Regions from separate parts of the Serratia sp. 121840015-1 genome, predicted to be linked through region 1. Evidence: predicted binding sites of a transcription regulator. Region 1 holds the regulator's gene; each other region holds the start of a gene.
What was found. The regulator PhoB, encoded in region 1, activates phosphate uptake and scavenging genes when phosphate is short. The targets are predictions, from matches to a motif close to CTGTCATAAAACTGNCNNAT.
Positions count from the first base shown of each region.

Region 2: glpT (glycerol-3-phosphate transporter) is a predicted target of PhoB. The motif match lies at 3,831-3,850, and genes of this name have one in related genera.
Region 3: pitA (inorganic phosphate transporter PitA) is a predicted target of PhoB. The motif match lies at 8,699-8,718, and genes of this name have one in related genera.

Region 1 covers NZ_JBSEYF010000003.1:118,592-128,908, reverse strand. The annotation lists gene malZ (maltodextrin glucosidase) at 1-87, opposite strand, end outside; gene ACUXAC_RS16895 (mechanosensitive ion channel family protein) at 335-1,591, shown strand; gene ACUXAC_RS16890 (hypothetical protein) at 1,724-1,987, shown strand; gene proY (proline-specific permease ProY) at 2,020-3,426, opposite strand; gene brnQ (branched-chain amino acid transport system II carrier protein) at 3,500-4,816, opposite strand; gene ACUXAC_RS16875 (PstS family phosphate ABC transporter substrate-binding protein) at 5,302-6,264, opposite strand; gene phoR (phosphate regulon sensor histidine kinase PhoR) at 6,279-7,595, opposite strand; gene phoB (phosphate response regulator transcription factor PhoB) at 7,620-8,309, opposite strand; gene sbcD (exonuclease subunit SbcD) at 8,525-9,757, shown strand; gene sbcC (exonuclease subunit SbcC) at 9,754-10,317, shown strand, end outside.
Region 2 covers NZ_JBSEYF010000006.1:218,626-228,942, reverse strand. The annotation lists gene glpC (anaerobic glycerol-3-phosphate dehydrogenase subunit GlpC) at 1-735, opposite strand, end outside; gene glpB (glycerol-3-phosphate dehydrogenase subunit GlpB) at 732-2,000, opposite strand; gene glpA (anaerobic glycerol-3-phosphate dehydrogenase subunit A) at 1,990-3,639, opposite strand; gene glpT (glycerol-3-phosphate transporter) at 4,004-5,356, shown strand; gene glpQ (glycerophosphodiester phosphodiesterase) at 5,440-6,519, shown strand; gene yigL (sugar/pyridoxal phosphate phosphatase YigL) at 6,736-7,533, opposite strand; gene pldB (lysophospholipase L2) at 7,538-8,581, opposite strand; gene rhtB (homoserine/homoserine lactone efflux protein) at 8,729-9,349, shown strand; gene rhtC (threonine export protein RhtC) at 9,398-10,018, opposite strand; gene recQ (ATP-dependent DNA helicase RecQ) at 10,031-10,317, opposite strand, start outside.
Region 3 covers NZ_JBSEYF010000007.1:181,125-191,441, reverse strand. The annotation lists gene ACUXAC_RS23960 (sugar ABC transporter ATP-binding protein) at 1-906, opposite strand, end outside; gene ACUXAC_RS23955 (autoinducer 2 ABC transporter substrate-binding protein) at 1,012-1,998, opposite strand; gene gdhA (NADP-specific glutamate dehydrogenase) at 2,328-3,671, opposite strand; gene uspA (universal stress protein UspA) at 3,871-4,308, opposite strand; gene ACUXAC_RS23940 (LysR family transcriptional regulator) at 4,576-5,484, opposite strand; gene ACUXAC_RS23935 (SDR family oxidoreductase) at 5,588-6,361, opposite strand; gene uspB (universal stress protein UspB) at 6,783-7,118, shown strand; gene pitA (inorganic phosphate transporter PitA) at 7,191-8,693, opposite strand; gene ACUXAC_RS23920 (NAD(P)/FAD-dependent oxidoreductase) at 8,994-10,193, shown strand; gene add (adenosine deaminase) at 10,222-10,317, opposite strand, start outside.

The DNA.
Region 1 (10,317 bases):
ATCCCCCTGTAACCACAGCGTGATATCCAAACGTTGCCCTTGCTTCACCACAAAAGGCGGGACCGGTTGATGCCAGGCGTTAAGCATACTGTTTCTCCTGCTGTACCAAACGAAATCGACGGCGTTCTTCAAGAAGCGAACAATGCCACGTTAAGTGCAACTCCCCCTCCTCTCTGGCCGCAAAACCCGGGGATGAGCCGGGGGGCGGAGACCGAAAAATAACGCTAACCCGATGTAAAAAAAGGTAAACAGGCACAAATCCTGCACGTTACCCCTTAGGCTAACGCGTTTTAAGTTTACAGGATATTTTTTGCGCATTTTTTAAGGAGCGGTAATGCAACAACAGATAACGCGCTGGCTGGAACAGTTTGGTTTGGAATTCGGCGGAGTGATGTCGCTGTTGATGGTATTGGGGTTGATTGTCCTGATCTCGGTCGCGATCCACCTGGTGCTGCACCGGGTGGTGCTGGCCGCCCTTCAGCGCCGTGGCCAGCAATCGCAGCGCGTCTGGCAACAGGCCATCACCCAATACAAACTGTTCCAGCGCGTGGCGCTGCTGCTGCAAGGGGTGATCATCAGCATCCAGGCGACGCTGTGGTTGCAGAGCGGCAGCCAGACCCAGGCGGTGATCGTCACCGGCGCGCAGGTGTGGATCCTCGCCTTCACCCTGCTGTCGCTGTTCTCGCTGCTGGATACGCTGCTGGCGCTGCTGCGCCAAAGTTCGATCTCCAATCAGCTGCCGCTGCGCGGCATTTTCCAGGGCCTGAAACTGGTGGCGGCGATCCTGATCGGCATCATGATCGTTTCGTTGCTGATGGGCAAATCGCCGCTGCTGCTGCTCAGCGGCCTGGGTGCCATGACCGCGGTCTTGATGTTGGTGTTCAAGGATCCGATCCTCGGGCTGGTGGCCGGCATTCAGCTCTCCGCCAACGATATGCTGAAGATCGGCGACTGGCTGGAAATGCCGAAATATGGCGCCGACGGCGCGGTCACCGACATCGGCCTGACCACGGTCAAAGTGCGTAACTGGGACAACACCGTCACCACCATTCCCACCTACGCGCTGATCTCCGACTCGTTCAAAAACTGGCGGTCGATGTCGGAATCCGGCGGGCGGCGCATCAAGCGCAGCCTGAATATCGACACCGGCAGCGTGCACTTCCTGTCGGAAGAGGAACAGCGCCGCCTGCAGCGCAACCCGCTGCTGCACAGCTACCTGAACGTCAAGACCCAGGAGCTGAGCCAGCACAACCAGGAGATCGCCGTCGATCTGGCCTCGCCGCTCAACGGCCGCCGCCTGACCAACCTCGGCACGCTGCGCGCCTATCTGGAAGCCTATCTGCGCGCTCACCCGCGCATTCACCAGAACATGACGCTGATGGTGCGCCAGCTGGCGCCGACGCCGGAAGGCCTGCCGCTGGAAATCTACGCCTTCACCAACACCACGGTCTGGGCGGAGTACGAAAGCATTCAGGCGGATATTTTCGACCATATTCTGGCGGTGATCGACGAGTTCGGCCTGCGCGTGCACCAGACGCCAACCGGCAATGACCTGCGCGGCATGCTGCTACAGAACGCGAACGCTTCCTGACGTCGGCTGACGTAACTGTGTCTGCTGGTAATGATGTTCTTTCAATTGCCAGCAGATATCTCCATCCCCTTCTTTTCCCCGGCGAAAACGGCGTTAATGCGCCATCACCTTCACCACCGAGAGGGAAAGCCCTTGCTGAAACGGTTACGTCATCGGCTGTTTACCCTGATGGCCACCCTGCTGTTTATCGGCTGCCTGCACAGCGCTTCGCTGGACGAAAGCCGCATGCCCCGCAATCTGCAACCTTCGCTGAGCGCCCTCAGCAGCAACATGCAGGACATTCGCGAAGTGCTGGCGCGCTGCGCCGGCGAGGAAGAGGAAGAACGCCTTAACGGCGGCGACATGCGTATCGAAGCGCGCGCCGCCGGGGAGGATGAAGTGGAAGACAAACGCTAAAAAAACACCGGCCTCAGCCGGTGTTTTTCCATTTAGTCTTGCTGCGTCGCCAGCGGCGCGCGTTTTTTCTGATGGTTGACCTTGAACCAGTATCCCGCCAGCAGCAATACCACCCAGACCAGGCCGGCGTACAGCGAGACGCGCGTGGTCGGGAAGTAGCCGATCAGGCCGATGATGAACACCAGGAACACGATCGCCACCACCGAGGTGAACACCCCACCGCGCAGCGGGAACGCCAGCTGCTTCACCTGCTCTTTGCTCAGGCTGCGGCGGAAGGCGATTTGGGAGAACAGGATCATGATCCACACCCACACGGTGGCGAAGGTCGCCAGGGACGCGATCACCAGGAACACGCTCTCCGGCATGATGTAGTTGAGGTATACCGCCAGCAGCAGCGCCAGCATCATCACCACCACCGTCACCCAGGGAATGCCGCGTTTCGACACCTTGCTGAACATCTTCGGCGCGTGGCCCTGCTCGGCCATGCCGTGCAGCATGCGACCGACGCCGAACACGTCGCTGTTGATCGCCGACAGCGAAGCGGTGATCACCACGAAGTTGAGAATGCCCGCCGCCACGGTGATGCCCATATGCTGGAAGGTCAGCACGAACGGGCTGCCGTTGGTGCCCACCTGGTTCCATGGGTAGATAGACATAATGACGAACAGCGTGCCGACGTAAAACACCAGAATGCGCCACGGCACCGAGTTGATGGCTTTAGGAATCGATTTTTTCGGATCTTTGGCTTCGCCGGCGGTGATGCCGATGATTTCAATGCCGCCGTAAGCGAACATCACCAGCTGCAGCGACAGGATCATGCCGATAAAGCCGTTGCTGAAGAAACCGCCGTTCGACCACAGGTTATGAATGCCGGTCGGTTGCCCGCCGTTGCCGATGCCCCAGATGATGATGCCGATGCCGGCCGCGATCATGATGATGATGGTGGCGACCTTGAAGAACGAGAACCAGAACTCCAGCTCACCGAATACCTTGACGCTCATCAGGTTGATGGCGCCGATGATCAGCACCACGCTCAGCACCCAGATCCAGTGCGGCACTTCCGGGAACCAGACCCCCATATAGATGCCGAAGGCGGTCACGTCGGCGATGGCGACGATCAGGATTTCAAAGCAGTAGGTCCAGCCGGTGATGTAACCCGCCATCGGGCCGAGGTAGTCCTGCGCGTAGCGGGAAAACGAGCTGGCCTGCGGGTTGTTGACCGACATCTCCCCCAGGGCGCGCATGATGATAAAGGCCACGATGCCGCCGATCAGGTAAGCCAGCAGCACGCTCGGGCCGGCCATTTTGATGGCGTCCGCCGAGCCGTAGAACAACCCGGTGCCGATGGCCGATCCCAGCGCCATAAAGCGGATATGACGCGTACTGAGGCCGCGTTTCAGCTTATTGTCGGGGGCAGTGGTGGGTGACTGTTGTTGCATGAAGATGACCCATAGTTTTAAACGTAAAAAAGCCACGGACATGTCCGTGGCCCTGGATTAAGCCGGGGAATTATCAGTGCGCGGTCACTTGGGAACGCGTGCACACCCGATCATAAATCGCGACCAGCACCAGCATCAGCAGCGAAGGCGGCAACCATGCCAACCCCTGCTCCGCCAGCGGCAGGTGAGTGGTCCAGGCCGGCAGCAGCTGCTGGAAACTGGAGGCTTTCACCGCGTCAAGGATACCAAACAACAGGCTGACAAGCATCACCGGCGCGATGATGCGCGGCGCGCTGTGCCACCAACGCAGGGTGAAGCTCAGCACCACCAGCACGATGCACGGCGGATAAATCGCGGTCAGCACCGGAATGGAGATCTGGATCAGGTGGCTCAGGCCGAGGTTGGACACCACCATCGAGAACAGGCCCAGGATAAATACCAGCGTCTTGTACGAGAACGGCAGGTATTGCGCGAAGAACTCGGCGCAGGCGCAGGTCAGGCCGACTGCGGTCACCATACAGGCGATGAAGATCAGCGCCGCCAGGAAGAAGCTGCCCAGGCCGCCGAAGGTGTTCTGAACGTAAGCGTGCAGGATCACCGCACCGTTGGTGGCGTCAGGCACCAGCGCGCCGCTGCCGGAGCCCAGCTTGAACAGGCTCAGGTAAACCAGCGTCAGGCCCACGCCGGCGATCAAACCGGCCAGAATGGTGTAACGGGTCAACAGACCGGCGTCTTTCACGCCGCGCGAGCGCGCCGCGTTGACGATAACGATGCCGAATACCAGCGCACCCAGCGTATCCATGGTCAGATAGCCGTTAACGAAGCCGGAGGAGAAAGGCACGCTCTGGTAAGCCGCCGTCGCCGGGATCGGCGCGCCGGCAGGCCACAGCAACGCGGCGATGCCCAATACGGCCAGCGCCACTATCTTCAGCGGTGCCAGCACGTGGCCGACGGTGTCGAGCAAGCGGCCCGGATACAGGGAGATGCCGATCACCAGCGCGAAGTACACCAGGCTGTAGATGAACAGCGGCATGGCGCCGTCGCCGGTCAGCGGGGCGATACCCACTTCAAAGGACACGGTGGCGGTACGCGGCGTGGCGAACAGCGGGCCGACGGCCAGGTAGCAGACGGTCGCCAGCAGCAGGCCGGCGCCACGGCCGATCGGTGAGCTGAGGGCGTCGATGCCGCCGCCGACGCGCGCCAGCGCGATGACGGTGATGACCGGCAGACCGACGGCGGTGATCAGGAAGCCCAGCGCCGCGGTCCAGACGTGTTCACCGGACTGCAAGCCGACCATCGGCGGGAAGATGATGTTCCCGGCCCCGACGAATAAGGCAAAGGTCATAAAGCCCAGTGCCAGGATATCTTTTGACGTTAAACGATGACTCATACGATGTCGTGTTGCCTGTTCAAATGAAAAATAGTGTCCGATAGCGTGGTGGCGTGACGCCCCACCCGGTTGCCGGCATGCCCGATCGTTGCAGCGCCAAATAAGCACCCTAAACGCAATAGATCCGGCGTTTATGTCCCTATTCGAAAGTGGCCGCTCATGAAGATGGGCAAAATTTTAGGAGTTATAAAAATGGAGGTTTAATCCGACAACGAAGGCTAAGGTAAACGTTTATAGCGCTTCAAGGCAAGGCGCACGGCGAAAAGCAGAGCTATCGACCATATAAACTTTTGCCACCAGTCGATCATATTGGCTATCAATAAATATACACTACATGATTTGTATCATTTTTGAACAACAGATTCACGAAACGTGAAGCATATATCACTTTACCGCGCGAAAACGCCAATAAATGCCCGGTTTTCGCGTGGCATAAGCTCCGTTTGGCCGTGAAAAAAGGCGAAAATTACGCCGCTTTTTGCCGCTTATTGCACCGTAGCCGACGCGAGCGGCTGCAAGCCGAGCGCCTGGCGGGTCTTCTGCAGGGCGGCCGGCGGCAGCGGCAGATAGCCGTCGTGATTGACCAGGCTCTGCCCTGCGGTCGACAGCACGCGGTCGAGGAACGCGGCGGTCAGCGGCTCGAGCGGTTGATTGGGGGCTTTGTTGATGTAGATATAGAGATAGCGCGACAGCGGGTAGCGATCGTTGCGCACGTTGGCGGCGGTAGGTGCGACATAGTCCTCTCCCGACTCCGCCAACGGCAGCAGCCGCACGCCGCTGGCGCGAAAGCCGATGCTGGCATAGCCGATGCCGTTGAGCGAACCGGCCACCGCCTGCACCACCGAGGCCGAGCCGGGCAGCTCATTGACGCGCGGCATAAAATCGCCGCCGCACAGCGCGCGCAGTTTGAAATAGCCGTAGGTGCCCGAAGCCGAGTTGCGGCCGAAGCGCTGCAGCGAGCGCGTCGCCCAATCGCCGCTGAGCCCCAGCTCGCCCCAGCGCGTCAGCGGTTTGCTCTCACCGCAGCGCCGGGTGGCGGAGAAAATGCGATCGAGCTGCTGCAGATTGAGGCCACGCAGCGGGTTGTCCTGATGCACCAACACCACCAGCGCATCCACCGCCACCGGCACCGCCAGCGGCGCATAGCCGTAACGGTGTTCGAACGCCGAAACCTCAGCCGCCTTCATCGGCCGGCTCATCGGGCCCAGCTGCGCGGCGCCCGCCGCCAACGCGGTCGGCGCGGTCGACGAGCCGGCGGCCTGGATCTGCAGGTTAACGTTGGGGTAATGCCGGCTGAAATCCTGCGCCCACAACGCCATCAGATTCGCCAGGGTGTCGGAGCCGACGCTGGACAGGTTGCCCGCCAACATGCCATCGGGCTGCGCCAGCGCGCCGCGTCCGGCCAGCAGCGCCAGGCAAAGCAACAGCCCTCGGGTTATTCGGGTCATACCGGTGTCTCGCGTTAATTTTTCACCGCATTCTCTGATAAAGCGGCGGGAACAATCAACCGGTTGGGTAAGGTAAAGATAAAGCGCGTGCCGATCCCCGGCTCGCTGAGGATCTCCAGCCGCGCGTCGTGATGGCTGAGCGCGTGTTTGACGATCGCCAGCCCCAGCCCGCTGCCGCCGGTTTGGCGCGAACGTGCCTTGTCGACGCGGTAAAAACGCTCGGTCAGGCGCGGAAGGTGTTCGGCGGCGATGCCCGGCCCGTTATCGCTGACCTGGAACTGCGCGCCGTGCGCCGTCTGCTGCCAGCTCACTTCGATATGGGTGCCCTTCGGCGTGTGGTTGACCGCGTTGTACACCAGGTTAGACACCGCGCTGCGCAACTGGTCTTCATTACCGAACACGTTGAGCTGTTCGTTAACCCGGAAGGTGATCTCGTGATTGCCACCGCTCAGCGACTGCGCCTCGCGCTGCAACACCCGCAGCATCAGCGGGATATCTACCCGCTCGTTCATGTCGACATTGGGCGCCGCCTCAATGCGCGACAGCGTCAGCAGCTGCTTGACCAGCCCGTCCATCCGGCGAGTCTGCTCTTGCATGGTGCTGAGTGCCTTGCTGCGCAGCGAGCCGTCCTGCTCTTCATCGCCCATCATCTCCAGGTAGCCCTGCAGCACCGTCAGCGGCGTGCGCAGCTCATGGCTGACGTTGGCGAAGAAGTTGCGCCGCGCGCCCTCCAGCTGGCGCATCTGGGTGACGTCGCGCGCCACCATCAGCAGCTGCCCTTCGGAGTAAGGCATTACGCGGAATTCGACGTAGTGTTCATTGTTCAGCTGCAGCGTCAGCGGGCGCGAGAACTCCTGCTGTTGCAGGTAGTGGCTGAATTCCGGATAGCGCAGCAGGTTGAGGATGTGCTGGCCGTTGTCTTCCGGCCAGCGAAAGCCGAGCAGATGCTGCGCCAGCCCATTACACCAGAAGATATTGCCTTCGACGGTGGTCATCACCACCGCATCAGGCAGCGATTCGGCCCCGCTGCGAAAGCGCTTGATCAGCAGCGCCAGCTCACGCCGGCGGCGGCGATTGCGCTGCTGCATCTGATACAGGCCATAGAACAGCGGCTCCCAGCTCCAGCGGCCGGGCGGCGGCGTCATGCTGCGGTCGATCCACAGCCAATGGGAAAGTTTGAGCTGGTTGTAGAAATTCCACACCAGCGCAGCCAGCGCGGAGGCCAGCAGGAACCAGGGCAGATAACCGAAAATCAGCCCCAGCAGTAAGGCGGGCAGACAAAAAAGAGCCAGCTCCAGAGCCAGCCTCTTCCACGACAGACGTTCTAACACGACATATTCTCCAGCGCGGCGCGATCAGTAGCGCGTTGAGAACCGGTAGCCGGTGCCCCGAACGGTTTGAACCATTTTATCATGCCCACTGGTTTCTAACGCCTTGCGGAGCCGACGGATATGCACGTCAACGGTACGGTCTTCCACATAAACGTTAGTGCCCCAGACGTGATTAAGCAACTGCTCACGGCTATAAACCCGCTCTGGGTGGGTCATAAAGAAGTGCAGCAGCTTGAACTCGGTCGGCCCCATGTCCAACGCCTGATCGTTAGCCATCACGCGGTGGGAGGACGGATCCAGGCTCAGCCCTTGCATTTCAATCACTTCTTCCACCGCCATCGGTGAAATGCGGCGCATGACCGCCTTGATGCGCGCCACCAGCTCCTTGGGCGAGAACGGCTTGGTGATATAATCATCCGCCCCCACTTCCAGGCCGCGCACGCGGTCTTCCTCTTCGCCGCGCGCGGTCAGCATCATGACCGGAATATCGCGGGTCAGCGCTTCGCGCTTCATATGTTTGATAAACTGAATGCCGGAACCGCCGGGCAACATCCAGTCGAGCAACACCAAATCAGGGAACGGCTCAGACAGGCGCGTCACGGCGCTGTCATAATCCTCGGCTTCCAACGGTTGGTAACCATTCTGTTCCAACACAAAGCACACCATCTCACGGATCGGCGCTTCGTCTTCCACCACCAGTATGCGTCTTGCCATCGTCAATCCTGCCAATGTGTTAGCGACTTTGCGGGCGCCATTATGCGTCAGTTTTGTGACACTTTTATGAAAAAAAGCGGCTGTTATAGGCAGTAAGCATAGCGATTATTTCCCGGTGCAAAGAAAAATCATTCCGTAGTCGTCGCCATTGCGCCGGGACAGGCGCCGCCGCGGCCTTTATAATCATCGCCATTACCTTTGCATCCGGGAGTGTCATGCGCCTGATCCACACCTCTGACTGGCATCTTGGCCAGTACTTTTTCACCAAAAGCCGCGCCGCCGAGCACCAGGCTTTTCTGAACTGGCTGATCGAACAGATCGAGCAGCAGCAGGTGGATGCGCTGATCGTCGCCGGGGACCTATTCGATACCGGCTCGCCGCCCAGCTACGCCCGCGAGCTGTACAACCGCTTCGTGGTGGAACTGCAGCGCACCGGCTGCCAACTGGTGGTGTTGGGCGGCAACCACGACTCGGTAGCGACGCTGAACGAATCGCGGGAACTGCTCTCTTGCCTGAACACCACGGTGATCGCGAGTGCGCAGGGCTCCCTTGAGCAGCAGATCGTGGTGCTTAACCGGCGCGACGGCCAGCCGGGCGCCGTGCTGTGCGCCATTCCTTTTCTGCGGCCGCGCGATCTGCTCACCAGCCGCGCCGGCGAATCCGGCGCGCAGAAACAGCAGGCGCTGCAGGAAGCCATTGCCGAACATTACCAAGCGCTGTATCAGGCGGCCTGCGAACGCCGCGAGCAGCTGGGCCTGCCGCTGCCGATCGTCGCCACCGGCCACCTGACCACCGTCGGCGTCACCACCTCCGACTCGGTGCGCGACATCTATATCGGCACCCTGGACGCCTTCCCGGCGCAGGCCTTCCCCCCTGCCGATTACATCGCGCTGGGCCACATTCACCGCGCGCAGAACGTCGCCAAGTCGGAACATATTCGCTATAGCGGCTCACCGATTCCGCTCAGCTTCGATGAACTGGGCAAAGCCAAAAGCGTCTTCCTAGTGGATTTCACCGACGGTGCCCTGCAGCAGGTAGAAGCGTTAACGATCCCGCAGTTCCAGCCCATGCAGCTGATCAAAGGCGATCTGGCCGAGATCGAACGGCAGCTGCAGCAATTTGCCGACTATGCCGGCGAGCTGCCGGTGTGGCTGGATATCGAAGTGGCGACGCAGGACTACCTCAGCGATATCCAGCGCCGTATCCAGCTGATGGCGGATGAGCTGCCGGTGGAAGTGGTGCTGCTGCGGCGCAGCAAGGAGCAACGCCGCCAGGCGATCGCGCAGCAGGACAAGGAAACGCTGAACGAGCTGAGCGTCAACGAGGTGTTCGAACGGCGCCTGGCGCAGGAGGCCGACATGCCCGAAGCGCGCCAACGGCGGATGCATCAACTGTTCCGCCAGGTGGTCGATGCGGTGCAGCACAATCCTGAGGAGACCCACCCATGAAGATCCTCAGCCTGCGGTTAAAAAACCTCAACTCGCTGCAGGGCGAGTGGAAAATTGACTTCACCGCCGAGCCGTTCGCCAGCAACGGCCTGTTCGCCATTACCGGCCCGACCGGCGCGGGCAAAACCACCCTGCTGGACGCCATCTGCCTGGCGCTGTACCACCAGACGCCGCGTCTCAACGTCACGCCGAGCCAGAATGAACTGATGACCCGCCACACCGCCGAATCGCTGGCGGAGGTCGAATTCGAGGTCAAGGGCGTCGGCTATCGCGCCTTCTGGAGCCAGCGCCGCGCCAAAAACGCGCCGGACGGCAATCTGCAGGCGCCGAAGGTCGAACTGGCGCGGCGCGAGGACGGCAAGATCCTGGCGGATAAAGTGCGCGATAAGCTGGAGATCACCGCCGCCATCACCGGGCTGGACTTCGGCCGCTTCACCAAATCGATGATGCTGTCTCAGGGGCAGTTCGCCGCGTTCCTCAACGCCGACGCCAACGATCGCGCCGAGCTGTTGGAAGAGCTGACCGGCACCGAAATCTACGGGCGGCTGTCCGAACAGGTG
Region 2 (10,317 bases), on a different contig from region 1:
CGATGAGGTCGCGACCACCGGAATGCCGCGCTCCAGCACCGTTTCATGCAGCGACTCGGCGTTGACCCTGGCCTGCTTTTTGGCCTGCTCGATAAACCCGTTGGCGATCAGCGGCACGCCGCAGCATTTCTCGCGTTTCAGCAGCTGCACGCCGATATCCAGCGCGTTGAACACCCGGATCAAATCCTTGCCCAGCTGCGGATGGTTATAGTTGACGAAGCAGCCGTGGAAAAACGCCACCTGCTCGGCATAACGCTGCTGAGCCTGCGCCTGTTGCCGGTACCAGCGGCGGAAAGTGCCGAACGAGTATTTCGGCAGTTCGCGACGGTGATCGATCTTCAGCGCCTTGTCCAACAGCTTGCGCACCGGTTTCAGCCCGGTAGCGGCGTTGACGATCGGCGCGAACGGCGTCGACAGCGAGCCCATGATGTCGGTGTGGCTGAGGATGGTGTCGCGCAGCGTCGGCTTGCTCTGGGCGAAGTCGGCGCGGGCGCGCTGAATGATGTCGCCGATTTTGACGTCGGACGGGCAGGCCACTTCACAGCGCTTGCAGTTGGTGCAGTATTTCAGCGCTTCGTCGTACAGCGCCGGATCTTTCAGCCGCAGCCGCTCGCCGTCCGGCCCCGCCTGTTTTGGCCCCGGATAGAGCGGGTTCACTTTGGCGACCGGACAGTAGGTGGTGCAGACGGTGCATTTGATGCAGCTTTCAAAGCTGTGGTCCTGATGCAGGCTCATGCGTTTTCCTCCGCGGCAATCTGCTGCGCGACGTGCAGCGCACCGATCAATGACACGCCGGCGCCGCAGCCCTGCTGCAGCGGATCGTAGCCGCCGGCGACCGCGCCGATGGCATACAGATTGTCGAACGGCATTCCCTGCTTCATCGCCCGCAGCCTGCCGTCGGTGCGCACGCCAAACTGCAGATAAGGCTGCGGTGCAAACAGCTCGCGCCGGCTCCAGTCGGCGCGATCGGCGCGGCTGTGCACGTCCAGTCCGAAGATCGGTTCGCGCACCCCGTCGAAATCCGCCACCAGCCCATTGCTGAAGAAGCTGCCGCTGGCCAGCACCACCTGCTGTGCCCGCAGCGGAATATCGCCGTGGTTACGGGTATACAGGCCGGTGACGCGGCCGGCTTCACACTCGGCGCGTAGCACGCTGTCGCCAGGCATGAAAACGCCGCCCAGCTGTTGGAAACGCCGCCGCAGTGCCTGATGCAAGCGCATGCCGGGCACCGAAGGCGGCAGCGTCGGCAGCAGCCGGATCGGTTTGCCGACCGCATCCTGCAGCACCGCCAGCGACGCGTCGTCCTCCATGCCCAAACAGGCCGGCAGGAAGAGCGCGTCGGCCTCGCCCGCCAACCGCCGCAGCTCCTCGGCCATCGGCGGCAGGCTTTCCATCAAATCCAGCACCCGGGCGATGTTCACCGCGCGGAACTCGCTGGGGTTATTGCGCAATCTGTCCAGCGCCGGCATGTGCAGATAGGCTACCTCCGTCTCTACGCCGAGCTCCCGGCTCAGAGAGTCAGCGGCCATCTGCGGCTGGAAGTCGAGGAACCCCTCGATGCCGATCACTGCAATACGCCGCCACGGCAGTTGGCCGGTCAGCGGCAGCGTCGGGATCGCCTGCGGGCTGAGCCAGGTGGCGCGGCGCGTGCCTAGCGGCGTAATACGCAGATGGTTATTGGCGCCCTCGCCCTGCAGGTTCAGCCCGCAGCGCTCCAGCAGCCGCTGCGCGGCGGCGGACAGCGCCGCCACCCGGCCGGGCCCGATCAGGGCATACGGATGCTGCGGCGCCTGCTGCGCCAACTGGGGTAACGCCGCCAGCGGCATCTCGACCGGCGTGCCGTCCGGCAATCTCGCCAGCAGATCGAGCGAGCCGGAGGAGAAGTAGAGCGCGCTCTGGCCGGAACTGACCACCGCGCAGCGCTTGCCCTGTTCGGCTACGGCAATGGCGCAGCTCAGGCCGGCCAGGCCGCCGCCAATCACCACTACGTCAAATCGCATCATCCGCCTCCTGCTCCTTGTCGGCCTGGGCCTCAAGCCCGCATAACCCCTGGTAAACCCAGCTGGTAAATTCACTCTCACGCAGCGCATCGCCCCAGGCGATCGGCCGTACGCCTTTCCACCGTTCGTTGAGGAACTGCGACAGCTGCGCGATGGACTGCTGCGGCGTGCTGACCTTGAAGCGCGTCAGCAGCCCGGCGGCGCGGCAGGCGCAGAGTTCCCCCTGGCAGGTGCCCATGCCGACGCGGGTGCGGCGGCGCAGATCCACCAGGTTATTGACGGTCAGCGAGTTGACCGCATAGCGCACTTCCCCGGCGGTCACCGCCTCGCATTCGCACACCAGGCTGGTGTCGAGCCGATCGGCCGCCGGCACCTGGCTGGCGCGATCGCCGTGGCGGTAAATTGCCGAGCCGCGAATGCTGGCGGGCAGAGAAACCACGCTGCGCACCGTTTCCTCCGCCGACTGGCGGGAGCCGGGCAACGCGTCCTGCGCGGTGGTGCACGGGCGGTTTACGCCAAGCTTTTCGCACACCTTGTCAGTGGCCCACTCCGCCATCAGGCGGTAGGTCATCAGCTTGCCGCCGGTGATGGTGATAAACCCTTCCAGCCCGTCGCGAGCGGCGTGATCGAGCAGCACGATGCCGCGGCTGACGTTGCGCCCGCTGGGATCGTCGTCGCTGGCCACCAGCGGCCGCACCCCGGCATAGGCGCGCAGAATGCGGGTCTGCGCCAGGGTGGGCGCCAGCAGCGCTCCCTCGCGGATCAGAATGTCCACCTCCTGCGGGGTCACCAGCATGTTGTCAATTTGGTCGTAATCGATATGGGTCGAGGTGGTGCCGATCAGCGAGATGGTGTCGCCCGGCACCAGGATGTCGGCATCCGCCGGTTTGCGACAGCGGTTGATCACCATGTTGTTGATGCGGTGGCCGAGGATCAGCAGCGCCCCTTTGGCCGGGAACATGCGGATGCGCAAGTCGGCGTATTCGGCGATCTGCTGGCCCCAGATGCCGGCGGCGTTGACCACCACCGGCGCATGCAGCTCATAACGCCGCTGATTCTGATGGTCGTAAACGCGCACGCCCGTCACCCGGTCGCCGCTGCGCAGCAGCCCCACCACCTGGTGGTAGGTCAGGATCTGCGCGCCGTGTTCACGCGCGTCCAGCATGTTGGCGGCGGTCAACCGGAAGGGATCGACGGTGCCGTCCGGCACCCGCACCGCGCCGATCAGCGTCGGGTTGGCCGCCGGCTCCAGGCGCAGCGCCAGCTGCGGGTCGATAGCTTCAGCGTCGATGTCGGCCTGGCGACAGGCGTCGATAAACTGTTGCTGATAGTCCAGCGAGTCCTGCGGCAAGGTGATGAACAGCCCATCGGTGCGCTCGATGCAGTGGTGGGCAATGCGTTTCAGGATGCGGTTCTCTTCGATGCACTCGCGCGCCGACTCGCCGTCGGTCACCGCATAGCGCGCGCCGCTGTGCAGTAAACCGTGGTTGCGGCCGGTGGCGCCGGTGGCGATGTCGTGGCGCTCCAGCAAGATGCAGCGCAAGCCGCGCCGCGCACAGTCGCGGGCGATGCCTGCACCGGTGGCGCCGCCGCCGATGATGATCACATCCGTTTCGCCGCCGTCAAAATAGCTGCTCATGTCGCTCCCTCAGGATCGGTAGTTATGAGCCTATTGAGCCACGGTTATTAGGGTCTTTGTTTGATAAGGAACAATAACGAACATGAAACGAAATAAAAATGTCCACAAAAAACCATCAATGTGATCATAATCACGATTTTTGGACGTTTTTCTATTTCATAACGTTAACGAATCGCTCAAAATCCGCCGTGGTTTCATGAAAGTGTAACAATTGCGCCATTCGTCACAGCGACACCAGGCGTATTTGATGACAATGGCGCTCGTTATGGAACACAAAAACACCACATTCGATATCCGCTCAATCATCAAATGAACGTAAAAGGTCATATTGATGTGATAACAGATAAAGCCATCGGAGGCGCTCATGTTGAGTATTTTTAAGCCGGCCGCACACACCGCCCGTGTGCCGAGCGATAAGGTAGACCCGCTCTACCGTAAGCTGCGCTGGCAAATTTTCCTGGGGATCTTCTTCGGTTACGCCGCTTACTATCTGGTGCGTAAGAACTTCACCCTGGCCATGCCTTACCTGATCGAACAAGGCTTCAGCCGCGGTGACCTCGGCTTCGCGCTGTCGGGCATCTCCATTGCCTACGGCTTCTCCAAATTCATCATGGGTTCGGTCTCCGACCGTTCCAACCCGCGGGTGTTCCTGCCTGCCGGCCTGATCCTGGCGGCGGCGGTGATGTTGTTCATGGGCTTCGTGCCGTGGGCCACCTCCAGCATCGCCATCATGTTCGTCCTGCTGTTCCTGTGCGGCTGGTTCCAGGGCATGGGTTGGCCGCCGTGCGGCCGCACCATGGTGCACTGGTGGTCGCAGAAAGAACGCGGCGGCATCGTTTCCATCTGGAACTGCGCCCACAACGTGGGTGGCGGCCTGCCGCCGCTGCTGTTCCTGCTGGGTATGGCCTGGTTCAACGACTGGCACGCGGCGCTGTACATGCCGGCCTTCGGCGCCATCCTGGTGGCCCTGATCGCCTTCGCCCTGATGCGCGACACCCCGCAATCCTGCGGCCTGCCGCCGATTGAAGAGTACAAAAACGACTATCCGGACGACTACAGCGAAAAAGACGAAGAAGAGCTGACCGCCAAGCAGATCTTCATGCAGTACATTCTGCCGAACAAGCTGCTGTGGTACATCGCGGTCGCCAACGTATTCGTCTATCTGCTGCGTTACGGCATTCTGGACTGGTCGCCGACCTACCTGAAAGAAGTGAAACACTTCGCGCTGGACAAGTCGTCCTGGGCCTACTTCCTGTATGAATACGCCGGTATCCCGGGCACCCTGCTGTGCGGCTGGATGTCGGACAAAGTGTTCAAAGGCAACCGCGGCGCCACCGGTGTGTTCTTCATGACGCTGGTGACCATCGCCACCGTGGTGTTCTGGATGAACCCGGCCGGTAACCCGACCGTGGACATGATCTGTATGCTGGTCATCGGCTTCCTGATCTACGGCCCGGTGATGCTGATCGGCCTGCACGCGCTGGAGCTGGCGCCGAAGAAAGCCGCCGGCACCGCCGCGGGCTTCACCGGCCTGTTCGGTTACCTGGGCGGCTCGGTTGCAGCCAGCGCCATCGTCGGTTACACCGTGGACTTCTTCGGTTGGGACGGCGGCTTCATGGTGATGATCGGCGGCGGCGTGCTGGCGGTTATCCTGCTGCTGCTGACCATGCTGAACGAAAAGAAACACCACGCGGAAATCGCCGCCAAGCGCGGTTAAGCGTCACACGACTTTTGCATGATTTAAAGGCCGCCCTGCGGCCTTTTTACTACCCTGCCCCCAACAACACGGAGAAAAACGGAATGCGGACTCAAGTCAAAGCCCTGCTGACAGGGATCATTCTCGCCACCTCGATGGTCAGCGCCGCACAGGCGGCGGACAAAGTGGTGATCGCCCACCGTGGCGCCAGCGGCTACCTGCCGGAACACACCCTGCCGGCGAAAGCGATGGCCTACGCCCAGGGCGCCGATTACCTCGAACAAGATCTGGTGATGACCAAGGACAACGAGCTGGTGGTGCTGCACGACCATTATCTCGATCGCGTCACCGACGTCGCCGAACGCTTCCCGGACCGCGCGCGCAAAGACGGCCGCTACTACGCCATCGACTTTACGCTGGCGGAGATCAAATCGCTGAAGTTCACCGAAGGCTTTGAAATCGAAAACGGCAAGAAGGTACAGGGTTATCCTGGCCGCTTCCCGATGGGCAAATCCGACTTCCGCGTACACACCTTCCAGGAAGAGATCGAGTTCGTGCAGGGTCTGAACCATTCGACCGGCAAAAACATCGGCATCTACCCTGAAATCAAGGCGCCGTGGTTCCACAAACAGGAAGGCAAAGACATCTCCAGCAAAGTGCTGGCGGTGCTCAAGCAGTACGGTTACACCGGCAAGAACGATAACGTCTACCTGCAGTGCTTCGACGCCAACGAGCTCAAACGCATCAAGAACGAGCTGGAGCCGAAGCTGGGCATGGATCTGAAGCTGGTGCAGCTGATCGCCTATAACGACTGGCAGGAAACCTACGAGCAGAAAGCCGACGGCAAGTGGGTAGAATACGACTACGACTGGATGTTCAAGCCGGGCGCGATGAAGAAAATCGCTCAGTATGCCGACGGCATCGGGCCGGACTACCACATGCTGGTGGTCGCGGATCAATCCAAGCCGGGCCACATCGTGCTGACCGACATGGTGAAAGAAGCGCATGCCAGCAAGCTGGCGGTGCACCCGTTCACCATCCGCGCCGATGCGCTGCCGAAGTACGTGACCGACGTGAACCAGCTGTATGACGTGATTTACAACCAGGCCGGCGTCGACGGCGTGTTCACCGACTTCCCGGACAAGGGCGTGCAGTTCCTGCAGAAGCAGGGCCAGCACAAGTAATGCCAAGGGCGCCGCAAGGCGCCCTTGAATTGCTGACAAAGGAGGAAAAAACGTGGTTTTTCCTCCTTTGTGGATATCAGTCGAAAATCAATAAATTGATTTTCCTTGTTTTTTAGATATTGCCCTCTGTCAGCTCGGCAACGTCATCCGGTTTATCATTGACTTTAAGGGCGCCGCAAGGCGCCCTTGTTATTTCAGAGAAACGGCCGGGTGATTTCAGAGGAACATCTTGCGCAGGTAGTGCGGCACCGCGTTATCGACGTTGGAGCCGATCACTTCCAGCTCCGGCAGCATATCCTTCAGGCGCTGATGCGCGTCGCGCATGATGCAGCCCTTACCGGCCATCGACAGCATCTCCAGATCGTTCATGCCGTCGCCGAAGGCGATGCACTCTTGCAGCGTATAGCCGATGATCTTGGCCACTTCTTCCAGCGCATGCCCTTTCGACACGCCGCCCGCCATCACTTCCAGGCAGGTCGGGAACGAGAAGCTGACGTTGACCCGATCGCCCCAGCGCGCGTTGATGGCGTCTTCCACCTGCAGCAGCCGCTCGTGATTTTCGCAGGTGAAGTAGACCTTACAGACGCCGTCGGTTTCCAGTAGGCCCGGCTCGAACAGCTGATATTTGAACACCGACTCCTGGAAGAACTCTTCCTGCTCAGGGCTTTCGCGGTTGATGAACCAGTCATCGTTGCGGTAGACGTTGGTGGTGATCTCCGGATCGTCGTGCAGCATGCCGTACAGATCGCGGGCGATATCCCCGTCCAGGTTATGGCTGAAGATCAACTCGCCGGCGGTGTTGTGCACCCGCGCGCCGTTGGAGGTGATCATAAAGGCGCTGATCTCCAGGCTGTCGCGGATCTGCGCCACGTCGATATGGTGACGGCCGGTGGCGAACACGAAATGTACGCCGCGCTGGGTCAGCAACTTCAGCGTTTCTTTGGCGTACGGCGACAGGGTATGGTCGGGAGACAGCAGCGTGCCATCTAAATCGGAAGCGACGACGTGATACATAGCGTTATGTTCTAACCTCTGATGGAGTTGTCGGCGGCAGCGCGCCGCCTAAGTGTTGAGCAAAGAAGCGCAGGATTGCGTTCAGTGCTTCGGCGCGCATCGCGTCCCGCTCGAACAGGATCTCGTGGCGTGCGCCGTTGATAACCCACGGGAGCCCCCCTTCGCAAGGGCGCCCCGCGTCTGACAGAGCCTGACAAAAAGCCTGATGCGAACGGTTGTCGACCACCCGTTCCTCACCGGCCTGCAAAAGCAACAGCGGCGTTGTTATCTCCCCGGCCTGAGCAATAATCTGCCGGCCGGCGCGGATGCTCTCCCGCACCCAATGGTAGGTCGGCCCGCCCACCTGCAGCTCGGGGTAATCGGCGTAATAGCGCAGGCTGCGCCGATAGCGCTCGCGGCTATGGGTCAACACGTTGACCACATAGGGCAACGGACGCCACTGGCCGGTGCCCACCGCGTAGTAGTCGCGGATCGCCGGGCGCGTCTCCACCCAGTCGAGGATGCGGTCGGCCAGCCAGCCCGGCATCGGCAACTGGATGCCGAACATCGGCGCGCAAAACGCCGCCGCGTCGAATGCCTGCGGCCGGCGCTGCAGGAACTGCGCCAGGATCGCGCCGCCCATCGAATGCGCCAGCGCTACGCGCTGCCGATAACCGCACGATTCGACCTCGCGCTGCCAAAGCTGCTCGAAATCGTCCACGTAGTCGGCGAAGTTTACCACATGACCGCGGTGCGTATCCGCCAGTAAACGGCCGGAGCGCCCCTGCCCGCGATGATCGACGATCACCACATCGTAACCGCAGTGGAACAGATCGTAGGCCACCTCGGGGTATTTCACGTAGCTTTCGATGCGGCCGGGGCTGACCACCACCACCCGCTGATGTCGTGCGGAGCGAAAACGCACAAAGCGGATCGGCACGCCGCCCACGCCGCTGAACTCGCCCTCTTCCCGTAGCCGCCAGAAGTCCAGCAGCGGCCCGGTGGCGAAGGCAGCGAACTGCGTTTCACGCGTTAACCAGTCATCGGAGCTGAGAGTGAACGAGGTCATCGAGAGCGTTTTCCCTGTGGGGCCGGCGGAAAATGTGACCGCTGGCACAAGAAATCATACTAGCGTATTGTGATTCAATTCTTACAAAAAACGGCGCCGCCTCGGCGCATTGTGGCACAAAACGACACTTTCAGGGAGCCGAGAACCATGACCTTGGACTGGTGGTTAACCTACCTGCTGACCACGCTTATCCTCAGCCTGTCCCCCGGCTCAGGCGCCATCAACACCATGAGCACCGGCATCAGCCACGGCTATCGCGGCGCCGCCGCGTCGATCGCCGGGCTGCAGGTCGGGCTGAGCGCGCACATCGTACTGGTGGGCATCGGCCTCGGCGCGCTGATTTCTCAATCGCTGCTGGCGTTCGAGCTGCTGAAATGGCTGGGCGCCGCCTACCTGGTGTGGCTCGGCATCCAGCAATGGCGCGCCGCCGGGGCGCTGGATCTGCATGCGCTGGCGGGCAGCATGCCGCGCCGCCGTCTGTTCCGCCGCGCGGTGCTGGTCAACCTGACCAACCCGAAAAGCATCGTGTTCCTCGCCGCGCTGTTCCCGCAGTTTATCTTGCCCAATCAGCCGCAGGCCGAGCAGTATCTGGTGCTCGGCGTCACTACCGTGGTGGTGGATATTCTGGTGATGATCGGTTACGCCACCCTGGCGACGCGCATCGCCGGCTGGCTGAGAACGCCGCGCCAGATGCAGCTGCTCAACCGGGTATTCGGTTCGCTGTTCATTTTGGTGGCGGGGCTGCTGGCGACCGCCCGCAAAGCCTGACAAAAAAGGCCGGGCATCGCTGCTCGGCCTTGGGCATGTCACTGCCGATCAGCGGGTAAAGATCAGGTGTAACCCGAAGCCGGTGAACAGCACGCCCGCCACCCCGTCGATCCACTTGGCCAACCGCTGGTAGCCGCGGCGCATCGCCGGCAGCGCGAACACCACCGCCACCAGGCTGAACCAGACGAAGGTCTCGGCGACGATCAGCAGGAACAGTCCCCAGCGCGCCCCGGCGCCGACGCTGTCGCCGACGAACAGCGAGAACACGCTGCCGAAATAGATCACCGCTTTCGGGTTGGACAGATTGGTCAGGAAGCCGCGAATAAAGCTGCGCCCGGCCTTCGGCAACGCCACCTGAGTCTCCGCCGCCGGCTGCGCTTGCTGCGCCCGCGCGGAACGCAGCAGCTGCCACCCCATCCAGCACAGGTAAATGCCGCCGCCGACCATGATGATCTGATGCAGCCAGGCCATTTTCTGCAGGATCAGGTGCAGCCCCATCAAGGCCACGCCGGCCCACACCACGATGCCGAGCGAAATGCCGACCACGCCCATCATCGCCTCGCGGCGCGAGCGGCTGGCGGCGGTTTGCGACACGAAAAAGAAGTCCGGCCCCGGGCTCATCAGCGCAATCAGATGTACCAGCGCCACGGTGAGAAACAGCATCAGCATGATTTATCGCCCTTAGTCTTCGTCATTGTCGAGATGGTCGCGGATCATCGCCATAAAGGGCGCGCCGAAACGCTCCAGTTTGCGCTGGCCGACGCCGTTGACGCTCAGCAGATCGCCGGCCTTGATCGGCATCTGTTCGGCCATTTCCAGCAGCGTGGCGTCGTTGAACACCACGTAAGGCGGAATGTTTTCTTCGTCGGCGATCGATTTGCGCAGTTTGCGCAGCTTGGCGAACAGCTTGCGATCGTAATTGCCGCCGTAGGATTTCTGGTTGGCGCTGCTGCGCGACTTCAGGCTCT
Region 3 (10,317 bases), on a different contig from region 1:
GAGGCACAGTTCGGTGCGGCCGGCGCCGAGCAGGCCGACGATCGAGACGATCTCGCCGCCGCGCAGCGCCAGATTGACGTTGCGGTATTTCTCGCCGCGGCTGAGGTTGCGCACCTCGAGCAGCGGTGCCTGTTCGGCCGGCGGTAGCGGCGGCAGCGGGCTGTAGTGGAAGCGTTGGCCGGTCATCAGGAACGCCAGTTCATGGCTGTCCAGTTCGCTGGCCGGCCAGGTGCCCACCAGCTTGCCGTCGCGCATCACGCTGATGCGATCGGCGACTTCCATTACTTCATCCAATCTGTGGCTGACGAATACCACACAGATGCCGGCCGCCTTCAGCTCGTTGACCACCCGCAGCAGGCCGTCGACCTCCTGGCGGGTCAGCGAGGCGGTCGGTTCGTCCATGATAACCAACCGCGCCTCGGCGGCGATGGCACGGCAAATCGCCACCAGTTGCCGATCGGCGATCGACAGTTTTTCCACCTTTTTATCGGGGTCGATGCGTATGCCGACCCGCGCCATGGCGTCGAGCGCCGTCTGGCGCATCACCCGCTTGCGCACCCAGAAGCGGCCGCCGGGCAGGTAACGGTGAATGGCGATGTTCTCCGCCACCGTCAGGTTGGGGAACAGCGACAGGTCCTGGTAGATCACCTGTATGCCGTAATAACCGGACAGCTGCGGCGTCAGGGCGTGGAAGAGTTTGCCTTCCAGCGAAATGTTGGCGCCTTTTTCCGGCTGATAAACGCCGGAGATGATTTTAATGATGGTGCTTTTGCCGCAGCCGTTTTGCCCGGCCAGGCAGTGCACTTCGCCTTTATTCAGCGTCAGGTTGATCTGGTCTAATGCCAGCACGCCTGGGAATCGCTTGCTGATATTCTCCAGGGTGATAAATGCGGGGGAGGCTGTCATAACGTTAACCTGTGCTTGCGTAGCGGCCGAAGCCCTGGGCGCAGCAATGCTGCGCCCCTACGAGGGTTTAACTACTTTCCCGGTGTGGCGAAATTACGCGAAAAATCAGAATCCAAGCGATTGGGCGTTGTCTTTGGTCACTTCCAAAATCTTATTAAACCGAATCACTTTGTGTTCCATATCGACGTCAGCCTTGCCAAGGCCCTCGATCGACAGGTCTTTGTTCACTTCCTTGCCCTGCAGCAGCTGGTCGGCCACCGTCACCAGCGCATAACCGGCGTCTTTCGGATCCCACAGCAGCGCTTTCTTGATGTCGCCGCGCATCAGGTAAGGGGCGGCCTGCGCCGGCATGGCGATGCCCACCACCGCGATTTTGTCCTTGGCGCGTTTCTTGGCCACCGCCTGGCCGGCGCCGATCGGGCCGAGCGAGCCGAAGCCGATGATGCCCTTCATCTGCGGATAGGTTTTCATCAGATCCAGCGTGGTGGCGTAGGATTTGTCGATGCTTTCCGCCACCGGCAGGCGCGAGGTGACTTCAAACATGTCCGGGTATTTTTCTTTCTGGTATTTGATGGCGGAGTCGGCCCAGGCGTTGTGCAGCGGCACGGTCAGCGAGCCGACGTAGATCGCATAGCCGCCTTTGCCGCCCATGTCTTTCGCCAGCTCATCGACGTTGGCCTGCGCGTATTTCTCGCTGTCGATGGTCTCGATGTCCCACTGGCCGATCTGCTGGTCCGGGGATTCATGGGTCAGCACCACGATGCCTTTGTCGCGCGCTTTTTTCAGCACCGGCTCCAGCACCTTGGCGTCGTTCGGCACCACGATGATGGCGTTGACGTTCTTGGCGATCAGATCCTCAATCACCTTGACCTGCGCAGCCGGATCCGGCGTAGAAGGGCCGGTCTGGTAGGCGTTGACGTCGAGTTTTTTCGCCGCTTCGTTGACGCCCACTTCCATGCGGTTGAACCACGGAATGCCGGTCACTTTAGCGACCACGGCAATCTCATACTTATCAGCGGCGAACACAGGTGTTGTTGATAACATGCACGCAGAAACCACACATGCATTTAATAATGCGAGGTTAAATTTCATTAGCTGTACCTTTTTTTATCTGTAGGGGTGGCGGTTTTTCCACCGCTGCAGATTACAAAGGAATGGAAGAGGGGGCGTAGCTGAAGTTAATGAAATGTGATCTGCGCACATTTAAGTAAAATAATGGCGTATTTAATGTTAAATAAATGTTTAATTATTTGGCGGTGGTAAATTTACTACCGATCATGAAGCAATAAATAACCTTTTATTAACTTTTATTTAACGTATTGGTATCATCTGGATGGCGTGAAAGCATAAAAAAATGCCGGCGCAGAGGCCGGCATTGAAGCATTTAATCGATGTGTGAACAAGATCACCTTTAAGGCGGATTACAGCACGCCCTGCGCCAGCATGGCGTCCGCGACCTTGACGAAACCGGCGATATTCGCGCCGTGCACGTAGTGGGTTTGCTTGCCTTCGCCGCCGTATTCCACGCAGGCGTGGTGAATATCGGCCATGATATGTTGTAAACGTACATCCACTTTCTCTGCCCGCCAGCCGATGCGCGCGGCGTTTTGCGCCATCTCCAGCCCCGAGGTGGCGACGCCGCCGGCGTTGGCCGCCTTGCCCGGCGCGAACAGCACGCCGGCGTCGAGGAAGGCGTCGGTGGCCTGGATGGTGGTCGGCATGTTGGCGCCTTCCGCGACCGCCTTCACTCCGTTGCGGATCAGCGTTTGCGCCGCCTCGAGATCCAGTTCGTTCTGGGTGGCGCACGGCAGGGCGATATCCACCGGCACGTTCCACGGCTGCTGGCCCGCCAGATACGTCAGGCCGCGTTCGCGGGCGTAGTCCGCCACCCGGCCGTAGCGTTGGTTTTTGATCTCCGCCAGGTGCGCCAGCTTCTCGGTGGTGAAGCCGTCTTCGTCCACCAGGGTGCCGCCGGAATCCGACACGGTGATCACGCGCGCGTCCAGCTCCAGCGCTTTCTCGATGGTGTACTGCGCCACGTTGCCGGAGCCGGACACCGCCACCCGCATGCCCTCAAAGCCCAGGCCGTGGCGCTGCAGCATGGCGTCGGTGAAGTACACCAGGCCATAGCCGGTCGCCTCGGGGCGGATCAGGCTGCCGCCGAAGGAGAGGCCCTTGCCGGTAAACACGCAGGCGGTATTGTTGGACAGTTTTTTCATCATGCCGGCCATAAAGCCGACTTCGCGGCCGCCGACGCCGATATCGCCGGCCGGCACGTCGGTGTCCGGGCCCAGATGACGATACAGCTCGGTCATCAGCGCCTGGCAGAAGCGCATGATCTCGCCCTGGCTTTTGCCCTTCGGATCGAAATCGGAGCCGCCTTTGCCGCCGCCCATCGGCAGGGTGGTCAACGCGTTCTTGAAGGTCTGCTCAAAACCGAGGAACTTCAGGATCGACAGGTTCACCGACGGGTGGAAGCGCATGCCGCCCTTGTAGGGACCGATAGCCGAGTTGAATTGTACGCGGAAGGCGCGGTTGACCTGCACCTGGCCGCGATCGTCCACCCAGCTGACGCGGAACTGAATGACGCGCTCGGGCTCCACCAGGCGCTCCAACAGCGCCTGTTCGCGATAGTGCGGGTTGCGTTCGATAAACGGCCACAGCGAGGTGAATACTTCGCGCACCGCCTGCAAATATTCCGGCTGGTGGGGGTTATGGCGTTGTAACGAGGACAGGAAAGACTCTACCGATACGGCATATTCCATGGATAACTCCTTTTCGCATTAAATTTCCCCCGCTATTTCTTATAGATATGGGTATAGGCGATGCCCGGGGGAGGATGTTGTGTCTTTAGCGACTATATCATCGGAGGGCGGTTGATTATCAAGCGATTAATCGGCGTGGCGGCATGAAAAACGCCCGCAGGGCGCGGGCGTTGGGCAGTTAAGTTAGCGAGTGCTTACTTTATTCGTCTTCTTCATCGCGCAGCGGCACGATCAGCATATCGATGTGCACGGTATTGATCAGCTGGCGAGCGGAAGACATCAGCTTGCTCCAGAAGTCCTGGTGGTGGCCGCACAGCACCAGGTCCATGTCGTATTTCTTGATGGCATCGACCAATACCTGCGCCAGATCGCCGCTGCCGCTCAGGGTCTCGGTGATCGGGTAGCTGGCGTTCTGCGACAGCTCGGTCAGCGCCTGATGGGTTTCCTCGGAGATGCGTTTTTGCATGTCGCCGAGATTGACGTCGATCAGGCCGGTATAGAGGTCGGAATAGTTGACATCGACGTGGATCAGAGAAACTTTAGCGTTGTACGGCCGCGCCATCGAGACGGCTTTTTCTACCAGGATTTTGCTTTCCGGGGATAGGTCCACCGCGATCAGTATGTGTTTGTAAGCCATAAGAATACTCCTTCCATAAACATGCCGATTAAAAAGGGTTAGCAGGCGTTCCGTTTACCCGCCTGGCGCTTTTGGTTCCATAGTATCATTCGGATAACGCAATGATATGTTGGGGCGATCACACTGCGCCGCATCGAAAATCTCTCCGCCCGATACCTTTCGTTGTACACCCGCGCGGCGTAAAAGCCTATGAATTATGCGGATGCTGACGGTCTGACCGCTTGAATTATAAGCGTTATTAAACAAAGTATAGCGCTAAATGTGCAATCAGCGCTCCAGATGTGGCTGCAGCAGGCTTTCAAACCACTCATGAAACACCGCCAGGCGGCGCGATCGCTGGCGGCGGTGGGGGTAGATCAGGGCGATCGGCATGGAGGCGGCGCGGTAACCGGGCAGGACTTCAACCAGTTCACCGGCGTCGAGCAGGTGTTGCACGTCGTAGCGCGGGATCTGCATCAGCCCCAGCCCGGCGCGGCAGCAGGCGATATAGCTTTCGGCGTTGTTGACCACCACCCGGCTGGGCAGTTCGAGCCGTTGCGTATGGCCGTCGCCGGCCTGGTATTCCCAGGGGGATTCGCGGCCGGTTTTGGGCGAGGCGTAGCCGATGCTCCAGTGTCCCTCGACGAGATCGCCGGGCTGGCGCGGATGGCCGAATTCGCCCAGGTAAGCGGGGCTGGCGCAGTTGATCAGCGCGATATGGCCGAGCGGGCGCATCACCAGGCTGCTGTCGTGCAGATCGCCGACGCGCACCGCGCAGTCGACCCCTTCCTGCACCAGATCGATGGCGCGATCGGCGGAGCCGAGCACCAGCTGCAGATGAGGGTGGCGCCGCAGCAGGCCGGGCAGCGCCGGCGCGATCAGCCGGCGGGCGATGCGGCTCGGCACGTCGACGCTGAGCCGGCCGGAGGCCTGGCGCTGGCTGGCCTGAAACGACTGATCGATGTCTTCCACCTCGGCCAGCAGCGGGCGCAGCCGCTCGAGCAGCTGTTCGCCGTCGGCGGTCAGCCGCACCTGCCGCGTGGTGCGGTGCAGCAGGCGCACGCCCAGCTGCGTTTCCAGCTGTTGCACGGCGGCGGACACCGAGGCGCGCGGCACCTCCAGCGCATGGGCCGCCCGGATAAAGCTGCCCATTTCCGCCACCTGGACGAATACGCGGTATTGATTGAATCTGTCCATCTCGTTGACCTGCTGTTCCTTGGCGCCGTTTCTGACAGAGAGTGTAGCCGCATGGCGCGGTTGCGCGCGAGCAGGTGCGGGGGCATCTGTGCCCCCGTCGAACTTATTTGGTGGTGTAGCCGCCGTTGATCAGGATGGTTTGGCCGGTTACCCACCAGCCGTCGCTGACCAGGTGGCGGATGAACGGCACCACGTCTTCGATATCGGTCAGGCCGGTTTTGCTGAACGGCGACAGCGCCGCTGCCGTCTTGTGGTAGGCCACGGCGTCCGCACCCTCCGCCGGGTAGAAGAACGGGGTGTCCATCGGGCCGGGGCCGACCGCCGTCACGGAGATACCGCGTTCGCCAAACTCCTTGGCGGCGGCGCGGGTGAAGTGTTCCACCGGCGCTTTGGTGCCGGCGTAAGCGGCGTAAAACGGCGTGAAGGCGCCGAGCAGCGAGGTGACCAGCGTGCAGATTTTACCGTTGTCGTTGAGGTGTTTGCCCGCCTCTTTCAGGAAGAAGAACGCGGTTTTGGCGTTGACCGCCGTCATCTCGTCGTACTCGGCTTCGCTGATGTCGACCATCGGCTTTTTCAGCACTTTGCCGACGGTATTGATGGCGATATCCGGCTTGCCGACGGCGGCGACCGCATCGGCGAACAGCTTTTCGACCGCGCCTGCGGTGGTGAGATCGGCCTGTAGCGCGACGCCTTGCGCCCCGGCGGCCTGAATGGCGGCGACGGTTTTTTCCGCTTCGGCTTGGGAAGCGGCGCTGTTGTAGTGGATCACCACCGCTTTGGCGCCTTGTTCAGCCAAATCGCGTGCGATCAGCCCGCCGAGGTTTTTGGCGCCGCCGGCGATGAGGACGGTTTTTCCCTTGATTGAATGGTTTGCCATAACAGTTTCCTTGGATGAACGTAACGGAAACCTGAGTCTAGCCAGCGTGGGGGGAAAGATCAGCGGCGTGGAGCGGGATAGACTATCCAGAAAAACCGACCAATCACTGCCGTTAGCCCGCCCCGGCGGAGGGCATTTCGGCGCGGGGCGGTAAATTTTATCCACTGATCAGGCCAGTTTGCGTTTCATTAACCTACAATGATGGATATGGGCCTCATCATTTCCCCTCTGAGTGGAACCACGCTGTGCAAATCTCTCTGTGCGGTGCGGTAACGTCTCCGGAGGCGGTGGGTTATGGGCGTGGCCCGTGCAGGCAAAAAAGGGGATGAGAGCGGTAAGCTCCAGCAGAGTATCGGGTAATGAGGTAGGGCGGTTGGACCCGGCGGATGGCCGCGGATAACAACGCCTTGAGGGGGCAATCATGATCAGTACCGTCGCGCTGTTTTGGGCCTTATGTGTGGTGTGTGTGGTAAACATGGTGCGGTATTACTCTTCTCTGCGCGCGCTGCTGGTGGTATTGCGCGGCTGTGACCCGCTGCTGTACCAATACGTTGACGGCGGCGGTTTCTTCACCGCCCACGGGCAACCCAGCAAGCAGCTGAGGCTGGTGCGCTATATCTTTGCGCAACGCTATGTCGAGCACCACGATCCGGAGTTTATTCGCCGCTGCGAGCGGGTGCGCGGGCAGTTTATGCTGACCTCGGCCCTGTGCGGTCTGGTGGTCATCAGCCTGATAGCGCTGATGATTTGGTATTAATGCCTTCCTGTTTCCCTTGATGCAGGCAAAAAAAGGCGGCCTTTCGGCCGCCTTTCTCATGATGCTTATCGCTTAGATCAGCTTCAACGCGACCCAATACAGCGCACCGGAAAGCAGAATCGAGATTGGCAGGGTCAGTACCCAGGCCAACAGGATGTTCTTCACGGTTTTGCTCTGCACGCCGCCGCCGTCCACGATCATCGTCCCGGCAACCGCCGAAGAGAGGACGTGGGTGGTGGAGACCGGCATGCCGGTATAGCTCGCCACGCCGATCGACAGCGCTGCGGTCATCTGGGCCGACACGCCCTGGGCGTAGGTCATGCCTTTCTTGCCGATCTTCTCGCCGATGGTGGTGGCCACGCGTTTCCAGCCCACCATGGTGCCGAGCGACAGCGCCAGCGCGACGGCGACGATGATCCACATCGGCGCGTACTCGACGGTCTGCAGCAGATCCTGACGCAGGTTCTTCAGGAAGCGCTGGTCGGCGGATGAGGTTTCCGGCAGCTTGGCGACTTTATCCGCCGTGTCGGTCACGCACATCAGCAGGCGGCGCAGGTGGCTGCGCTGCTCAACCGTCAGCTGATCGTAGCTTTGCAGGTTGGTCAGCATGCCCTGAGCCAGCTCGATCGCCGGCATGGCGCGCGAACTGTCGCAGTGGAACTCGGCCGGCTTGTTCGGCGCAGCTTCATCATCCGGGCTTGGCACCAGCGGCGTCAGCGACACCGCATGCGACAGCGCGTCGCCGTGCTGCTGGTAATATTGCTGCAGGTGGGTCACGGCATCACGCGTACGGGTGATGTCATAGCCGGTTGCATTCATATTGACCACGAAGCCGGCCGGCGCAACGCCGATCAGCACCAGCATGATAAGGCCGATGCCTTTCTGGCCGTCGTTGGCGCCGTGCGAGAAGCTGACGCCAATCGCCGACAGGATCAGCGCGATACGGGTCCAGAACGGCGGCTTGCGTTTGCCGTCGACCTTTTCACGTTCCGCAGGGGTCATGTGGATACGCTGGCGTTTCTTGGTGCCACTCCAATAGCGGCGCAAGGCGAACACCATCACTCCCGCCACCATCATGCCGACCAGCGGCGAGAACAGCAGAGAAAGGAAAATACCAATCATTTTCGGGACGTTAAGCGCATCCACCACCGAAGTGTGGGTCATCAGGGCGTTGGTTAAACCGACACCGATGATTGCGCCTATCAGCGTATGGGAACTGGAGGCCGGCAGACCGAAATACCAGGTGCCGAGGTTCCAGATGATTGCCGCCAACAGCATGGAGAAGACCATGGCTAATCCGTGTGCTGAACTGACGTTCAACAACAGATCGGTAGGCAGCAAATGGACGATGGCGTAAGCAACACTCAAACCGCCGAGCATTACGCCAAGAAAGTTGAACAAACCTGCCATCACGACCGCAAGTTGCGAGCGCATGGCGCGGGTATAAATAACTGTAGCGACCGCATTGGCCGTATCATGAAAACCGTTGATGGCTTCATAAAACAACACGAACAACAATGCGAGAATTAACATCAGGCCGGTATGGAAATCCAGGCCAGCGAACAAATGCAGCATAAGCGTTACGCCAGTTTGTGGACATGAACGCCGCGCATTATCAGTGACAACCGGGGCCGGGGAAAAGGAAAATATGACGTTTTTTTGATTTGGACATGACGAAATGATGGCGTGTCTATAACAAAAATATGGAATATCAACGCGTTATTCTCCTCTGACCTCTGTAATATTTTCTTACTATGGCGTTGGCGGCGCCGGGGCTTTACAATCTGCCGCCGTGAATTTGGCGGTGACCGGCGGCGAAACGGCGTAATATGGCGCTCTTTTGTCGCGATTGTGGTTTTGATAAGTGAGGCTCAGGTGGAACAGTTTGATGTCGTAGTGATTGGGGCGGGCGCCGCCGGCATGTTTTGCGCCGCGCAGGCGGGGCAACTCGGTTGCCGCGTGTTGCTGCTCGACAACGGCAAAAAACCGGGCCGCAAGATCCTGATGTCCGGCGGCGGGCGCTGCAACTTCACCAATATGTACGCCGAGCCGGCGGCCTATCTGTCGAACAACCCGCACTTCTGCAAGTCGGCGTTGGCGCGCTACACCCAGTGGGACTTCATCGATCTGATCAACCGCTACGGCATCGCCTACCATGAAAAAACGCTGGGGCAGCTGTTCTGCGACGACTCGGCGCAGCAGGTGGTGGATCTGTTGGTCAAAGAGTGCGAGCTGGGCCAGGTGACGATGCGCCTGCGCAGCGAAGTGCTGGGCGTGGAGAAAACCGAACATGGCTACACGCTGGCGCTGAATGGTGAAAAAGTAAGTGCTCGCTCACTTGTGGTGGCCAGTGGCGGTTTGTCCATGCCGGGGCTGGGCGCTTCGCCATTCGGTTACAAGCTGGCGGAGCAGTTCGGCCTCAAGGTGCTGCCGACGCGCGCCGGGCTGGTGCCTTTTACCCTGCATAAGCCGCTGCTGGAGCATGTGCAGACGCTGTCCGGCGTCTCGTTGCCGACGGTGATCACTGCCGAGAACGGCGTCAGCTTCCGTGAAAGCATCCTGTTCACCCATCGCGGCCTGTCCGGCCCGGCGGTGTTGCAGCTGTCCAGCTACTGGCAGCCGGGTGAGTATGTGAGCGTTAACTTACTTCCTGAGCTGGATCTGGCGGCCTTCCTGGATGACCAGCGCCGCCAGCATCCGAATCAAAGCCTGAAAAACACCCTGGCGTTGCACTTGCCGAAGCGGCTGGTGGAATGCTTGCAAACGTTGGGACAACTGCCGGAGGCCACGCTGAAGCAGCTGAATGCGCCGCAGCAGGCGGCGCTGGTGGATCTGTTGCAGAACTGGCGCGTGCAGCCGAACGGCACCGAAGGCTATCGCACGGCGGAAGTAACGCTCGGCGGCGTCGACACCAACGAACTTTCCTCCAAGACGATGGAAGCCCACAAGGCGCCGGGGCTCTATTTTATCGGTGAAGTGGTGGACGTGACCGGGTGGTTGGGCGGCTACAACTTCCAGTGGGCCTGGAGCTCGGCCTGGGCCTGCGCCCAGGCGTTGGCGGCGCAGGGGCGTTAAAACCCGCTCAGCCTTGAAACGTACCGGGTCACATTGGCCCGGCCTTGAGCTGATTCATTAATTTAATTTTAGTATCGCCGTCGAGAAAACTCGCTTCCAACGCCTGTCGGTTGCTGCGGTTAAA